Regions from separate parts of the Streptomyces sp. MMBL 11-1 genome, predicted to be linked through region 1. Evidence: riboswitches for the same ligand, from Rfam matches in the RefSeq annotation. Region 1 holds a riboswitch; each other region holds the start of a gene.
What was found. A riboswitch is a leader RNA that binds a small molecule or an ion and turns the genes downstream of it on or off. The one in region 1 is predicted to bind cyclic di-AMP.
Positions count from the first base shown of each region.

Region 2: another riboswitch for cyclic di-AMP. It lies ahead of PSQ21_RS34570 (transglycosylase SLT domain-containing protein); the one in region 1 lies ahead of PSQ21_RS15095 (M23 family metallopeptidase).
Region 3: another riboswitch for cyclic di-AMP. It lies ahead of PSQ21_RS21965 (C40 family peptidase); the one in region 1 lies ahead of PSQ21_RS15095 (M23 family metallopeptidase).

Region 1 covers NZ_CP117709.1:3,492,131-3,497,523, forward strand. The annotation lists gene PSQ21_RS15090 (PrsW family intramembrane metalloprotease) at 1-1,184, shown strand, start outside; gene PSQ21_RS15095 (M23 family metallopeptidase) at 1,401-2,432, opposite strand; cyclic di-AMP (ydaO/yuaA leader) riboswitch at 2,444-2,596, opposite strand; gene PSQ21_RS15100 (PP2C family protein-serine/threonine phosphatase) at 2,879-4,099, opposite strand; gene PSQ21_RS15105 (MerR family transcriptional regulator) at 4,241-4,987, opposite strand; tRNA gene PSQ21_RS15110 (tRNA-Met) at 5,096-5,169, opposite strand.
Region 2 covers NZ_CP117709.1:7,816,925-7,822,317, forward strand. The annotation lists gene PSQ21_RS34565 (FAD-dependent oxidoreductase) at 1-809, opposite strand, end outside; cyclic di-AMP (ydaO/yuaA leader) riboswitch at 1,293-1,451, shown strand; gene PSQ21_RS34570 (transglycosylase SLT domain-containing protein) at 1,455-2,300, shown strand; gene PSQ21_RS34575 (CARDB domain-containing protein) at 2,473-5,393, opposite strand, start outside.
Region 3 covers NZ_CP117709.1:4,944,565-4,949,957, forward strand. The annotation lists gene PSQ21_RS21960 (hypothetical protein) at 182-535, shown strand; gene PSQ21_RS21965 (C40 family peptidase) at 581-1,777, opposite strand; cyclic di-AMP (ydaO/yuaA leader) riboswitch at 1,776-1,942, opposite strand; gene pcrA (DNA helicase PcrA) at 2,223-4,664, shown strand; gene PSQ21_RS21975 (M23 family metallopeptidase) at 4,777-5,393, opposite strand, start outside.

The DNA of each region.
Region 1 (5,393 bases):
GCAATCTGATCTTCTCGTTCGCCTGGGGCGCGTGCGCCGCCGCGCTCGTGGCGATCATCGCCAACTCGTTCGCGACCCGCTGGATAGCCACCGCCACGGCCGACCCGGCGAGCGCCGACACCCTGGGGGCGACGGTGATCGCCCCCGTGGTCGAGGAGAGCGCGAAGGCGGCGGCCGTGCTGCTGATCTTCCTGTTCCGCAGACGGGAGTTCAGCGGGGTGGTGGACGGCGTCGTCGTCGCCGGCTTCACCGCGACGGGCTTCGCGTTCACCGAGAACATCCTCTATCTGGGCAACGCCTTCGGCGAGGACCAGCAACTGGGCAGCTCCGGGCTGGCCTCGGTGACGGCCGGGACGTTCTTCGTGCGGATCGTGATGTCGCCGTTCGCGCACCCCCTGTTCACGGTCCTCACCGGCCTCGGCTTCGGCTTCGCGGCCGTCAGCGCCCGCCGCCACCGGGCCCGGCGCATCGCCCTGCCGCTGGTGGGGCTGCTGCTGGCAATGGGTCTGCACGCCCTGTGGAACGGCTCCTCGGCCTTCGGCCCGTACGGCTTCTACGCGGTGTACGGCATCGTCATGGTCCCGGCGCTCGGCCTGGTGACCTGGCTGGCGATCTGGACGCGCCAGCGGGAGCTGCGCACCCTGGCGGCCGAGCTGCCCGCCTATGCGGCGGCCGGCTGGCTCACCCCCGCCGAGCCGTCGGCGCTCTCCTCCATGCGGGCCCGGGGCATGGCCCGCGACCTGGCCCGCCACTGGCAGCAGGACCGGACCCGGGGCCGGGCGGCGGCCCGCGCGGTCGCGGAGTACGAGTCGTTCGCGACCTCCCTGGCGGGCCTGCGCCGCCGGGCCCGCCACGGCGCGGTGGGCCCGGACTTCGGCGCGCGGGAGCGGGAGTTGCTGCACCACCTCTGGCAACGCCGGGAGATCGCGGCCCCGGCCCTCGCCCACGCGGCCCGCCTGACGGCGCGCACGGCCGCCCACCACGCTCGCCCCACGCCGAGGGCGTACGGAAACGGACAGGCCGCCGGGTACGGGTACGGATACGGGTACAGCGGCCCCGGACCCGCGCCCGGATACGGACAGGCGCACGGACACACATCCGGACCCGGCCCCGGCGCCTACCCGCCGCCCCAGCCGTACGGCAGCGCACCGCACAGCCACCGACGCCCACCGGCGCAGCCATAGCCGTAGCCGCGGTGTCGGCGGACGACGGGTCCGCCCGGGGCGGCCTGCCCCGTCCCGCGGAGACGCGACGGGCCGGTGCGGGAATGCCGCTCCGCCGCCGCCCTGCGCGACCTCCCGCCCCCGGACGGACCGGCAGCCCTGACGTCGGGGGGTGTGCGTCAGGGCTGCCGGGGTTCCGGGGCGGCGACGGAGAACGTCAGCCGCGGGGCGGGGAGGTCAGACGTTGATGCCCTTGCTGGCCAGCCAGGCCATCGGGTCCATCGCGGAACCGCCCGCGGTGCGGACCTCCAGGTGGAGGTGGACGCCGGTCACGTTGCCGCTGTCGCCCATGCGGCCGATGGTCTGGCCGGTGGTGACCTTCTGGCCGACGGAGACCTCGATCGAGGACTGGTGGGCGTACCAGATCTCCGTGCCGTCCTCGAGTTCGAGGACCGTGCGGTAGCCGTACGAGCCGGAGTAGCCGGCCGACGTGATCGTGCCGCTGTGCACGGCCTTGAGCGGCGCACCGGCCGACCCGGCGAAGTCGAGGCCGGTGTGCTGGCCCGAGGACCAGAGCGCGCCGGACTGACCGTAGGTCGAGGTGATCGTGTACGAGAAGGTGGGGAGGGAGAAGCTGGCGGCGAGCTTGGCGAGCCGCTCGGCCTCCTTCTTCTTCTTCGCCGCTTCCTCCGCCGCCTTCTTCTTCGCGGCGGCCTCGGCCTCGGCCTCGTCCTGCTGCTTCTTGGCCTCGGCGGCGGCGGTCTCGGCCGCTGCCTTCTCGGCGGCGGCCTTGGCCTCGGCGTCCGCGCTGGCCTGCTGCTGCTCGGCCTGCTGAAGGATCCGGGCGCGCAGCGCCTCGCCGGCGCCGGTGCCCTGCTCCGCCTCGGCGGTGGTGAGGCCGGCGGTGGTGAGCGGGGCGGACGCGGCGACCGGGACGGTCTCCGCGTCGTCGGACATCAAGGACCCGACGCCGGGGAGGGACTTGGCGTCGGGGAGGTTGTCCGCGATGGAATCGGGAAGAGAGATGGAGACCGGCGCCTTGTCCTGCGCGGTGGCCATGCCGCCCGCACCGACGGCCGCTATGACACCGACCCCGAGGACGGTGGAGCTACGGGCCAGACCACGCTGCTTGGCTACGCGGTGCTTGCCGCGCACGGGTCGGATGGACTCCGCGGTGGGGTTCCATTCCTCCCAGGTGCGCTCCTCGCCACCGAAGGTGTCGGCACCGAAGGGTGACGGGGCCTCAGGGGCAGGCTTGTTGGACGCCACGTGGGCGCACTCCTTTCCTTCCTTCTCGCCTACCGGGTTAGCTGACGGGTTCGGAGCAGGAAGGTCTCCTACGGGCCCCTCCGTCTCTCACGAGACGCAGGCGTCCGATTCACCCCATGTAGGTGGTTCCCCGGTTCCCTTGCGGAATTCGGCGCTCGCGCGCGGCGCCGCCTCTGACGACGGCTGTGACGACCGCGCTGCGTTATCGAACGTTAATAGACGGACGGGCCCGATTCCAAGCTGTTCCTGTTGATCATTAACGGACACGGCAGGGATGTACGGGGCACAAGCGGGCGGAATCGGGCGACTTGACCGTCGCTCAGCCACATCACTTTTTCTGACGGTGTGTCAAATGTTATGCGGAGCGATGCCCTTCGGTCACGCACCGTGTCATTGCCCCGCGGACGCTCTGCCGCCCGCCGTCCTGCCGTCCTGCCGTCGCCCCGTCATCGGTCGGCGTCGTCGCCCCGGCCCACGATCTTCACCGTCGTCCGGCGGACGGGCTGCCCCTCCGCCGGACGGCCGACCGCGATGAGCGCCATGTCGTCCGTGGTCCGCCCGCCGGTGTGCAGCCGTACGTCGTCCGTCAGCGCCGACAGCAGTTCCTCCGGGCCCGGGAAGATCCGGCCGCGCAGCCGGGCCGCCGGATCGTAGAAGACCCCGTTCGCGTCCCGGGCCTCGGACAGGCCGTCCGTGAAGGCGAGGAGCGTCGCCCCGGCGGGCATCACCCACGCGTCGGCCCGGTCCGGCCACACCCCCAGGTCCATCCCCAGCGGCAGCGCGGGCACCGAGGGCGCCAGCACCTCCAGGGCGCCGTCGGCGTGCAGCAGGATCGGCTCGGGGTGACCACGGTTGACGATGCGCAGCGAGTCCGAACCGGGCGGGATCTCGGCCAGCACGGCGGTGATGAACCCCTCCATGGCGTCCAGCCCGTACCGCCGCGTCCCCTCCCGGGCCAGCGCCCGCTCCAGCCGCTGCGCGACCCCCTCCAGCGAACGCTCCTGCTCGGCCGCCTCCCGGAACGCCCCGATGATCACCGCCACCGCCTCGACGGCGCCCAGGCCCTTGCCGCGGACGTCGCCGACCACCAGACGTACGCCGTAGGGGGTGTCCGCGACGGCGAACAGGTCGCCGCCCACGAACTCGTCCGCCTGTGCCGCCTCGTACCGCGCGGCCACCTGGAGCCCGCCGATCCGCTCGGCCGGGGTCGGCAGCACGGCCCGCATGGCGGTCTCCGCGATGACCCGGGCCGAGGCCAGCTGCTCGCTGCCGCGCCGCACGACGCCGTTGATGACGAGGGCCAGCACCGAGGCCGTGAGCACCGTGATCAGCTCGATGACCGGGACCACCTGCGTGGACGTCCCGTCGGACAGCCGCATCGCGATGACGGAAAGGACCGCGGCGATCCCCGTACGGACGGTCCGGGACCGCGAGAAGAACGGCGCGGCGATCAGCGGGGCCGCGACGAACAGGGGAACGGCGGTGAAGTTGGGCGGAGTCAGCGCGTCGAGCACCAGCCCGCCGAGGATCAGCAGGGCGGGCAGCATCCGGACGAGCCGCCCGGTGCGCCGCCCGTCGGACGTCAGTTCGCCCTCCCGGGACCCGAACACCGCTCGGCCCACGGCCTCGGCGCCCCCCGCCGCGCTGCTACGCCGTCTCTCGGCCATCCCCACCTGTGCGCTCCTGCCCGGTCCACCCACGGCTGCGGACGGTACCGCGCCCCGCCCGGGCTTCCCGGAGCCGCGCCGAGCGGCTGCTCAGCATCGGCCGGATAGGGGGAAGGCGGACGGCGGTCCGGCCTTCCGTGGTCAGTCGGAGAGCCGGTGTTCCGCGTATACCGTCAGTGCGTCCCGTACGAAGGCGGCGGTGCCGTCCCCGTAGCGATCGTAGTTCTTTCCGAAGCGGGGATCGGCGACATACATCTCGCCGAGGCCGATCACGTACGAACGGCTGGGCTTCTTGGCCGACGACAGCCACGCGCAGTGCCGTCGCGCGAGGTCCTGCGCCTCGGCCCCGTCGGCGGCGAGCCCGGCCTCCCTCGCCCGGCCCCAGTCCCGTGCGATGGCCTCGTGCTCCTCCTGGAAGGCCTTCCGCCGCTCGGGCCCGAGCGAACGCCACCAGCGGTCGCCCTCCTCGTACGCGTCCCGGCCCCAGCGCTCGGTGACCTCCTGCTCGTGGGCGGTGTGGTCGAAGCCGTCGAACACTTCGTCAGCCATGAGTTCCATCCCCTCTCGCGTCTTGTGGAGAGTGGTCCGCACCGAGGCGATCTGCCGCCCGATGCGCGCCTGCTCCTGTTCGAGCAGCCGCAGATGCGCCCGCAGCGCCACCTCCGTGTCCCGCTGCCCCGCGAGCACGTCCTTGATGGCGGGCAGCGAGAGACCGAGCTCCCGCAGCAGCAGGATGCGCTGCAGCCGGACGAGGGCGTCCTGGTCGTAGTAGCGGTAGCCGTTGCTCCCGATCCGGCTCGGCGTGAGGAGACCGAGGTCCCCGTAGTGCCGGAGGGTGCGGCTCGTGGTGCCGGCCTGTCTGGCGATTTCCTGAATGGACCACTCCATGCCGGAAACGCTAGATCTTTACGCTGCGTCAAGGTCAAGCCGCATCAGCACGACGCCGGAAAACGACGCGGGCCCGGCACGCTGTGCGTGCCGGGCCCGGATCTTCAGTAGCGGGGACAGGATTTGAACCTGCGACCTCTGGGTTATGAGCCCAGCGAGCTACCGAGCTGCTCCACCCCGCGTCGGTAAACACCACTCTACGGCATTCCCGGCGCGCCTCCGACCAATTGCGGCGGGGGCCGCCTCTCGCCCGCGGTGAGCACCGCCGAAAGGGCCGGCTGTGAGCGCCTGCCGTGAGCGCCTGCCGTGAGCGCCCCCGCACAGCGAGACGCCCCGGCCCGCCGGAGCAAACCGAGGCGTCTCGTGTCGGGCCGCGGGAGGTTCCCTCGCCCGGTGACCGGTAGGC
Region 2 (5,393 bases), 4.3 Mb from region 1:
TGCAGGTACAGCTTGTGCGGGCGGTCGCCGACGTCGCGGATCGCCCAGTTCTCCAGGGTCTGCGCGACCATGTTGGCCTGCTTGTTCTCCCGGCGGGTCGCGATGGAGCCCTCGTCGTACTCGATGTCCTCGGGGTTGACGATGACCTCGATGTTGGGGGAGTGGTCCAGCTCCCGCAGCTCCATCGGGCTGAACTTGGCCTGCGCGGGGCCGCGCCGCCCGAACACGTGCACCTCCAGCGCCTTGTTCTCCTTGAGGCCCTGGTACACGTTGTCCGGGATCTCGGTGGGCAGCAGCTCGTCCGCCGTCTTGGCCAGGACGCGGGCCACGTCCAGCGCCACGTTCCCGACGCCGAGCACGGCGACCTTCTCCGCGGTGAGCGGCCAGGTGCGCGGGACCTCGGGGTGCCCGTCGTACCAGGAGACGAACTCGGCCGCGCCGTAGGAGCCGTCCAGCTGGATGCCGGGAACGTCGAGCGCCCGGTCGGCCTCGGCGCCGGTGGAGAAGATCACCGCGTCGTAGAACGACCGCAGGTCGTCCAGGCCGATGTCGTGCGGGTAGCTGACATTTCCGAAGAGCCGGATCTGGGGCTTGTCCAGCACCTGGTGCAGGGCCTTGACGATGCCCTTGATCCGCGGGTGGTCGGGGGCCACCCCGTAGCGGATCAGGCCGAAGGGCGCGGGCATGCGCTCGAAGAGGTCGATGGAGACCCCCGGGTCCTGGCAGACCTCGGATTTGAGCAGCGCGTCCGCAGCGTAGATACCGGCGGGGCCGGCTCCGACAATGGCGACGCGGACGGGGCGTGTCATGGCGTGGTGATCCTTCGGGGCGGGCGAACGCGGGCAGGTACAGCGTACGTCGGAGGTAAGGGTTGGCTTACTAGTCTCCACCGCACACCGTAAGCGATCGCCTCGCGGGCCCCTCGACCGGCCCCGCCTAGAGTGCCCGATTAATCCGTTTTGCTATACCGATATGGTCGATTTGCTTCTTTTGCCTTCATGTTTCCCAAAGGGCTTGTTGGGCCTCTTTGAGGCATTTGCTTGACCCGGTTTTCACCGCCACCGCGAGGGAGTGGTGAGCGTCACGTCCGAGGGGGCGGACGGGGAAGCGGAGGTGTCGGTTCCCTTCCGTGCGAAGAAAGTTGACGCCGTGACGGAGTGGCCCGATCCGGTAATTCCATCACTCGATCTTGCGTGAAAAGGGGAATCCGGAATGCGGGGCTTGTTCTGTTCGGCGTTTCTCGCCTACGGTCACCGTCAATCCGGATGGAACGCCGAATCCTGCCGCCGTCCGGGAATCCGAAACCCACTCACGTACGGCAGGAGCGGGGGACCCAGGTAAGTCGCCGATCCGTCACCGGAACGGCTTGGGGTGAAGCCGCACGAGCGTGCGGCCAGACATCTCCCGTCTGAACCCGACAGCTCACCTCGCAGGCGCCGGAGAGGAAATCCCCCATGCCCGCACAGGGTAAGCACCGTCGTCCCCAGTCCCCCTCGCTGCGCCGCGGCCTGGCCGCCGTGACCACCGGCGGGGCCGTCCTGGCCCTTCCGGTGATCGGCGCCACCAGTGCCTTCGCGGCCCCCGCGCCCGCCGCCGCGCCGCAGCAGGCCGTGGCGTCCGCCCCGGTGTCCGCGCAGGCGAATTCCGTCCTGCGTGCCGCCCCTGCCCAGCATTCCGTGGTGGCCGGTGAAACGCTTTCCAAGATCGCCCGTGAATATTCCGTCAGTGGCGGCTGGGAGAAGCTGTACGAAGGCAACCGGAAGATCGTCGGAGAGAATCCCGACCTTATTCACCCGGGTATCAAGCTGACCCTCGGAATCAAGGCCGAGGCCTCTTCGGGCGACACGGCGGGCAAGGCCGCCAAGGCTTCGCCGTCCGCCGCGCGCGGCGCCGAGGCGGACCGCGCCGACCGTTCGGAGCGCGTCGACGCCGCCCCCGTGGCGAAGGCCGCCCCGGCCGCCGAGAAGGCCGTCACGTACACGAACGACCTCGACGGCTGGATCAAGGAGTCGCTGGCGGTCATGGCCGAACAGGGCATCCCCGGCACCTACGAGGGCATTCACCGCAACATCATGCGCGAGTCCTCGGGCAACCCGGCCGCGATCAACAACTGGGACTCCAACGCGGCCAAGGGCACCCCGTCCAAGGGGCTGCTCCAGGTCATCGACCCGACCTTCCAGGCCTACCACGTGCCCGGCACCTCGACCGACAGTTACGACCCGGTGGCCAACATCACGGCCGCGTGCAACTACGCCGCGGACCGGTACGGCTCGATCGACAACGTCTTCGGCGCCTACTGATCCTCCGTCCCCCGAGGGCCCCGGACCCCAGGTCCGGGGCCCTCGGGCGCGCCAAGAAGTCACCCCCGGGTTTCTCGTGACCCACCGGCAACTACGGCCGGCTGCGTCATCCGGGAGGAACGGGTGTTCCCGGGCCCGCGGTGGTCCGCCGGCCCGGGAACCGTGCCGCGGACTACCGCTCGGCGCGTGCCCCGTTCGGGGCTCCGGAGACGCTGAACTGCGAACCGGGCTCGATCAGTACATGGCCGTCGCGCGAGTCGGTGATCGTCACGTCCGTGAGCGTCGCGTTGCCGCGCGCGCCGCCCATCGCGAGGATGCCGGATCCGTTGTTGGACTTGTCGATCCGGACGTTCTCGATTCTGACGTCCGGCATCAGGCCGCCGCCCGTCTTGAACTGGATGCCGTCATAGGTGGAGTCGACGATGTCCGTGTCGCGGATCGTGACGCCGGGGATCGGCAGGTTCTGCGGGAAGAGAGTGATCGCGCCGAACTCCTGGTCCTCGTTCCAGAAGGCTCCACCGGTGCGGTGAAGGCCGTTGTTGGCGATCAGCGTCCGCCCGGAGAACGGCAGCGGGTCGTGGTCGGTCGCCAGCATGATGGCCGGGTAGTTCATCGTGTCGGAGATCAGGTTGTTCTCGATCGTGTTGTCGTAACCTCCGTAGATCGCGATGCCGTTGGCGCGCCACGGAAGCTGGATGGTGTTGTTGCGGAAGCTGTTGTCGTGGCCGATGTCGACGGACTGGTCCTTGACGTACTTGCTGGACCAGACCGCGAGCGCGTCGTCGCCGGTGTTGCGGAACGACGAGTTGTGGACCGTGGAGTTGCGGGTGCCGTTGGCGAGGTTGATGCCGTCGGCGTAGGTGTTACGGATCCGCATGCCGGTGAACTCGACGCCGTCGCCCGGGTTCCACAGTTCCTGGATGTTGGTGTAGTCGCGACCGGCCCAGACGCCCACGTTGGCGTGTTCGATCCAGACGTTGCTGATCTTCGTGTTCTTGCCGAACCGGCCGTTGAGCGCGACGCCGCCCTCGTGGTTGCCGTCGCCGCCGCGAATGGTGCCGGAGCCGAAGATGGCGATGTCGGAGATTTGCGTGTTGTCGTCGATGTCGAAACCGAAGTTGCCCTCGTGCGGGTGGTTGATCCCGCCCGCCTCGTGCGGCGGCGTGAGGGTGTAGAGCCGGGAGTGCCACATGCCCGCGCCCCGGACCGTCACGTCACGGATGCCGACCTGGTTCCACTGGCCCCGGTCGAGCGGGTCGTCCGTGAGGATCTTCTGCTCCTGGCGCCACTGCCCGGCCGGAATCCACACGCAGCCGATCTCACCGCTCTGGTTCGCCGTCACCGCGCGCTGGATCGCGGCCGTGTCGTCGATCCCGTCGTTCGCCACCGCGCCGTAGGCCGTGATGGACACGCACCCCGAGGGCTGCGACGAGGGCGCCGCCACCTGCTCCAGGTCGATCAGGTCGATGACGTGGAAGGCGGCGTTGTCGCTCGCGTCCCGCTGGAGACGGAACTTCGTTCCCGCCGGGTAGGTCCGCGTGAGCAGGGCGTGGGACTCGTCGAACAGCCGTCGGGCGTCGCCGCCGGGGATGTTGGTGAGCCCTTCGGGGCTGTCGGTGTTCCCGTACAGCCAGCTGTGCTTCGAGGAGAGGTCGAGCTTGCGGACGAACTCGCCGTCGGCGTACAGGCTGATGGTCGTCTCCCGGCCGCCACCGCCCGGCGCGTCCGGAACGGAGTTGCGTACGACGACGGAGTTCGACGGGGCGGTCGAGGTGAACTCCACGAACTCACCGGTGGCGTCGAGCCGCACCGACTCGCGGCCGGAGGACTCGGTGGCGAAGTTGGTGTGCCCGAAGGTGCGCTCGGCGTCGGACCGCAGCAGCGTGCCCCGGTAAGCGGCCTTCTCCGCCTCCAGTTCGGTGTACGGCACGGCCGCGCCGCGTCCGACCACGAGGGAACGGGCGAAGACGTTGTTGGTCTCGTTGGTCTCCGCCACCTGGTTCGTGGCATCGGCGGTGGCGGTCAGCGTCGCGCCGCCGCTCGCCGCCGTCCAGTTGCCGTCGATCGTGACGTTCGCGGTCGCGCCCGCGGCGATGGCCGGTGTGGTGCCGTTGAGCGTGGTGGAACCGACGGTCAGGCGGGTGACGGTGCCCGCGTTCACCGCGCTGGTGCCGCGGTTGCGCACCGTCACGGCGAAGGTGACCGCCGCGCCGACGGCCGGGTCGGCCGGGCTGGAGGCGATGGAGCGGACCTCCAGGTCGGGGCCGGGGCTCTGTCCGACCACCAGCGGGGAGGCGGTGGTCCGGCTGTTGTTGGCGTTGTCCGACTCGACGACCGTGTCGGTCGGGTCCACCAGCGCCGAGACGGTGTACGAGCCCTGCGGCCGCTTGCCGACCCCGACCGAGACCGGGGCCGAGGCTCCCGCGGCGAGCGGACCGACCGGCGCGCTGCCCACGGCCACGCCGCCCAGGCTCACGTTGACGGTCGTCGCGGGGGAGGGGGCCGAACCGGTGTTGCGGACGGTCCCGTCGATGGTGATGTCGTCCGTCTCGGACGGGGACGAGGGGCTCCAGGACAGAGCGCTCACGGTGAGGTCCGGGTGGGGCGCGGCCGTCCCCCGGACCTGGATCTCGCCGATCTGCGCGCCGGGCGCCCCGGTGTTCGCGAAGAACCTGAGCTGGAGGTCGGCGACCCGGCCGGCCACCGGGATGGTCACCGTGTTCTGGTTGCCGGCCGGGTGGAACGCGTAGCCGGCGCGGGCCCGGAGCGAGGTGAACGCGGTGCCGTCCTGGGTCCGTCCGAGCACCTGGATGTCCTGGGTCCGGCTGCCCCAGATCGGATCGGGATTGAGCTTGACCACCACGGACTCCAGGTCCGCGTCGGCGCCGAGCTTCACCGTGAGGTCGGCCGGCAGCCCGTTCGACTCCCAGTAGCTGTTGACGTTGCCGTCGTTGGCGTTGGCGGCGGAGAACCCACCGTGCGACCCGCTGGCGACGACGGGTTTGCCCCGGGCCAGATCGGTGGCCTCAGCCGCGCTCGCGGTCACGGGCAGGAGCCCGACGGAGACCATTGCGGCTATCAGCAGCCCGGTGA
Region 3 (5,393 bases), 1.5 Mb from region 1:
TCCCCATGACGGCTATTGCCCTGATGTGACGTTTCGACGGCCGCATCTGATCGAGAACGGGAGCCTGTTGCCGGGCAATCAGCGCAAGGAATGGGCAATTGGTTCACGAGTGAGGAAAGCGCCCAGGGAAGGCTTGCCTCACTGCGTGGGGGAGGAGCGGCCCTGGCTAGGCTCCGGAGCCATGGACGTACTCATCAATGTCTTCGTCGCCCTGCACATCATCGGCATCGCCTCCCTGCTGGGCGGCTTCCTGACGCAGATGAAGGCCATGGGGGCGGGCACCGCCCGCTTCACCCCCGCCATGCTGCACGGCGCGCTGACCATGCTCGTCACCGGCGTCGCCCTGGTCGGACTCAATGAGGCCGACGACCAGACCGTGAACCACGTCAAGATCGGCATCAAGCTCGCGCTGCTGGTCGTGATCCTCGCCCTCGTCTACGTCAAGCGGGACGACGAGACGGTGGACAAGGGCGCGTTCGCCGCGGTCGGCGGACTGACGGTCGTCAACATCTTCCTCGCCACGGTCTGGACCTGAGCCTCCCCGGGGGGCGGCCGCCGAAGGGCCGCCCCCCGGCGCGCGTCACGCGGGGCGCACGCTGCCGTGGATCGGCATGGAGTAGATCGACTCCTCGCGCACGTTCGCACCCGGCTTCGGGGCGTGGATCATCATCCCGTCGCCCTTGTAGATGCCGACGTGGCTGATGTCGTCGTAGAAGAAGACCAGGTCTCCGGGCTGGAGGTCCGACGTGGCGACCCGCGTCCCGACCTCCACCTGGTCCCAGGTCGTCCGGGGCAGGGTCACGCCCGCCTCCCGCCACGCCGCCTGCGTCAGCCCCGAGCAGTCGTAACTGGACGGGCCCGTCGCGCCCCACACGTACGGCTTCCCGATCTGGGCGCGGGCGAAGGCCAGCACCTTCTCCGCCTTGGCGGCGTAGCCGCTGTCCGCGCCGGTGCCCGAGCCCGTGCCCGTACCTGAGCCGGAGCCGGTGCCGGTGCCCGAACCGCCGCCGGACTCCTTCGCGGCCTCCTCGCGGGCCTTCTCCTCGGCCTCGGCCCGCTCCTTCGCCTCGGCGGCCTGCCGGGCGGCCAGCTTCGCCGCCTTCTCCTTTGCCTCGGCCTCCTGTCTGCGCTCCAGCTCCGCCAGCCGCGCCTTCTCCTCGGCGGTCAGCCTCGACAGCAGGCTCCGGGCCTCGGTGAGCCTGGACTGCACGTCCTTCTTGCTGGAGGCCAGCGTGGCCTGCGTCTCGGTGAGGGTCTCCAGGCTCTTCACCGCCTCCGCGCGCTTCTTCGCCGCCGAGGCCTGCTGCGTACGGACCTCGGCGACGGCCTTCTGCTGCCGCTCCGTCGCCCGGTCCATCAGCCGGCTCTGGTCGAAGTACCCCTGCGGGTTGTCCGCCAGGAAGAAGGTCGCCGCGGGCGCGATGCCCCCGTTGCGGTACTGGGCCGCCGCGTAGGAGCCCAGCGCCCTGCGCGCCTCGTTGATCTTCTCGGCCTGCTTCGCCACGTCGGAGAGCAGCGTGTCGACCTTCGTCCGCTGGGAGGCGGAGGCGGCCTTGGCCCGGTTGTACTCCTGCGTCGCGGCGCCCGCCTGCCGGTACAGGGCGTCGACCTTCTTCTGGACTTCCTCGATGGCGGGTTTCGGCTCCGCGGGCGCGGCCGTGGCGCTCTGCGTGGAGAGCAGCGTCACGGAGGCGAGAGCGGCCGTCGTCAGCCCGACGGCGGGGGTGGTGGTGCGCACCTTCGCGCGCGGCTTGCGATGCGATGCCAAGACCGGCATCTCCTTCCGTGGACCGCCTACCGGGTTAGCTGTCGGGTTCGGACGGAACGGAAGGCTGTCCTACGGTCCGGATGCGAGGTCACGGACCGATTCACCCCGGTTCTGCGTGTGGGTCCCCGGTTCCGGACTGCCAGGGAGGCAGGACGGATTCGGCAGAGGTGCCCGTCGGGCGTGGTTCGCCCCAGGGAGGTACGGGCCACCTGACCGAGCACGCTAGCCAACCGGCCCCGCCGCTGGGAAGGACGATGAGCGATATGCCCGATACATTTTCGTGACCTTTCCGGATCGGGGGCCGGGCACCCCCTCCGACCGGGCGCTCCTTCACGGAACGTCGACGTCCGCTCTCCGTGCGTACGGGTGAGGGGCGGGCGATTCCCCGGGGCGAGTGGCCGCTTCCCGGCTTCGGCAGCAGCTTGTCAGTCCGGCCGCCTAGACTCGGGAGGCGATGAGCAGCCTCTTTGACGACAGTTTCCTGACCGGCCTCCAGCCCGTGGAGGACGGCCCCCCGCCGCCCCCCGAGGACCACGCGCCCGAAGCGGTGCCGGAGGGACTCTTCGCGGGCGTCTACGACGCGCCCCCGCCGCCCCGGGACGGGTACTACCGGGACGGTCACGCGCGCCCGGTGATCGACTCCGCCGCGCTGCTCGACGGGCTGAACACCGAGCAGCGCGCCGCCGTCGTGCACGCCGGGTCCCCGTTGCTCATCGTCGCCGGGGCCGGCTCCGGCAAGACCCGGGTCCTCACCCACCGCATCGCCCACCTGCTGGCCGAGCGCGGGACGCACCCCGGGCAGATCCTCGCGATCACCTTCACCAACAAGGCCGCGGGCGAGATGAAGGAGCGCGTCGAGCAGCTCGTCGGCCCCCGGGCCAACGCGATGTGGGTCATGACCTTCCACAGCGCGTGCGTCCGCATCCTGCGCCGCGAGTCGAAGAAGCTCGGCTTCACCTCGTCGTTCTCGATCTACGACGCCGCCGACTCCAAGCGTCTGATGGCCCTGGTCTGCCGCGACCTCGACCTGGACCCGAAGCGGTTCCCGCCGAAGTCCTTCACCGCCAAGGTCTCCAACCTCAAGAACGAGCTCATCGACGAGGAGACCTTCGCCGGGCAGGCGGCGGATGGCTTCGAGAAGACCCTCGCCCAGGCGTACGCGCTCTACCAGGCCCGCCTGCGCGAGGCCAACGCCCTGGACTTCGACGACATCATCATGACGACGGTCCACCTGCTCCAGGCCTTCCCGGACGTCGCCGAGCACTACCGCCGCCGCTTCCGCCACGTCCTCGTCGACGAGTACCAGGACACCAACCACGCCCAGTACACGCTGGTACGGGAGCTGGTCGGCCCGGCCGGGGAGGCCGACGCCCCCGCCGAGCTGTGCGTGGTGGGCGACGCGGACCAGTCGATCTACGCCTTCCGGGGCGCGACCATCCGCAACATCCTCCAGTTCGAGGAGGACTACCCGAGCGCGACGACGATCCTCCTGGAGCAGAACTACCGCTCCACGCAGACGATCCTCTCCGCCGCCAACGCGGTCATCGAGCGCAATGAGAGCCGCCGCCCGAAGAACCTCTGGACCAACGCCGGCGGCGGCGCCCGCATCACCGGCTACGTCGCCGACACCGAGCACGACGAGGCGCAGTTCGTCGCCGACGAGATCGACCGGCTCACCGACGCGGGCGACGCCAAGGCGGGGGACGTCGCCGTCTTCTACCGGACCAACGCCCAGTCCCGTGTCTTCGAGGAGATCCTCATCCGCGTCGGCCTGCCCTACAAGGTCGTCGGCGGTGTGCGCTTCTACGAGCGCAAGGAGGTCCGGGACGTCCTGGCCTACCTCCGGGTCCTCGCCAACCCCGAGGACACCGTCCCGCTGCGCCGCATCCTCAACGTCCCCAAGCGCGGCATCGGCGACCGCGCCGAAGCCATGATCGACGCCCTGTCGATGCGCGAGAAGATCTCCTTCCCGCAGGCGCTGCGCCGCGTCGACGAGGCGTACGGCATGGCCGCCCGCTCCTCCAACGCCGTCAAGCGCTTCAACACGCTGATGGAGGAGCTGCGCACGATCGTCGAGTCCGGCGCCGGGCCCGCCGTCGTCCTGGAGGCGGTCCTGGAGCGCACGGGCTATCTCGCCGAGCTCCAGTCCTCCACCGACCCGCAGGACGAGACCCGCATCGAGAACCTTCAGGAACTCGCCGCCGTCGCCCTCGAATTCGAGCAGGAGCGCGCCGACGAGGAGGGCGCGGGCACGCTCGCGGAGTTCCTGGAGAAGGTCGCCCTCGTCGCCGACTCCGACCAGATCCCCGACGAGGACGAGGACGGCTCCGGCGTCATCACGCTGATGACCCTGCACACGGCGAAGGGCCTGGAGTTCCCGGTCGTCTTCCTCACCGGCATGGAGGACGGCGTCTTCCCGCACATGCGGGCCCTCGGCCAGACCAAGGAGCTGGAGGAGGAGCGCCGCCTCGCGTACGTCGGCATCACCCGCGCCCGTGAACGCCTCTATCTGACCCGGGCCGCGATGCGCAGCGCCTGGGGCCAGCCCTCGTACAACCCGCCCTCGCGGTTCCTGGAGGAGATCCCGGAACAGCACCTGGACTGGCGGCGCAAGGGCCCCATGGCCGCCCCCGCCGGGCCCACCTCCGGCATCACGTCCTCGCTGTCCTCCTCCCGCTCCCGCTCCGGCCCCTCGGGCTTCGCGACCCGGCGCGGCGGTGCGGAGAAGCCGACGGTCACCCTGGTGGCCGGGGACCGGGTCACGCACGACCAGTTCGGGCTCGGCACGGTGACGGCCGTCGAGGGCTTCGGCGACCAGGCCAAGGCGACGGTCGACTTCGGCGACGAGCGCCCGAAGAAGCTCCTCCTGCGGTACGCACCGGTCGAGAAGCTGTAGTCCGGCCGGCCGCCGAGGCGGGCCGGCCCGGGCCGGGCCGGACAGACGGAAGCGGGTGGGAGGGCCGAGGCCCTCCCACCCGCTTCCGTCTGTCCGTTCTGGTGGTTCCGTCTCAGCTCGGGTCGACGCCCTTGCTGCGCAGCCACGCCAGCGGGTCGATCGCCGAGCCGCCGCCGGGCCGGACCTCGAAGTGCAGGTGCGGACCGGTGGAGTTGCCCGAGTTACCGGAGTACGCGATGACGTCACCGGCCTTCACCGGGCCCGAGCGGATCTTGGTGCTGCTGAGGTGGCAGTACCAGGTCTCGGTGCCGTCGGCGGCGGTCACGATGGCCATGACCCCGTAGGCGCTGTTCAGCTGGGTGCGCACGGTGCCGTCGGTCGCGGCCATCACCGGAGTGCCGTACGAGACGGGGAAGTCGATGCCCGTGTGCACGGACATCCAGTTGACGCCCGCCTGACCGTAGTAGGCGCTCAGCCCGTGCTGCTTGACCGGCAGGACGAACTTGGGCCGCAGCGCCTCACGGCGTGCGGCCTCCTCCTCGCGCTTCTTCTTCTCCGCTGCCTGCCGCTCCCGCAGGTCGAGGCGCTCCTGGGTGCGGCTCGCGCGCTCACGGAAGTCGTCGCTGCCCTCGGAGAGCTGCTCCAACTGGCTGTCCAGCCGGTTGTTCGCGGCGACCGGCTTGACCGTGCTGGGGTCGGCGACCGCCAGTGAGGTGGTCGTCTCCTCCG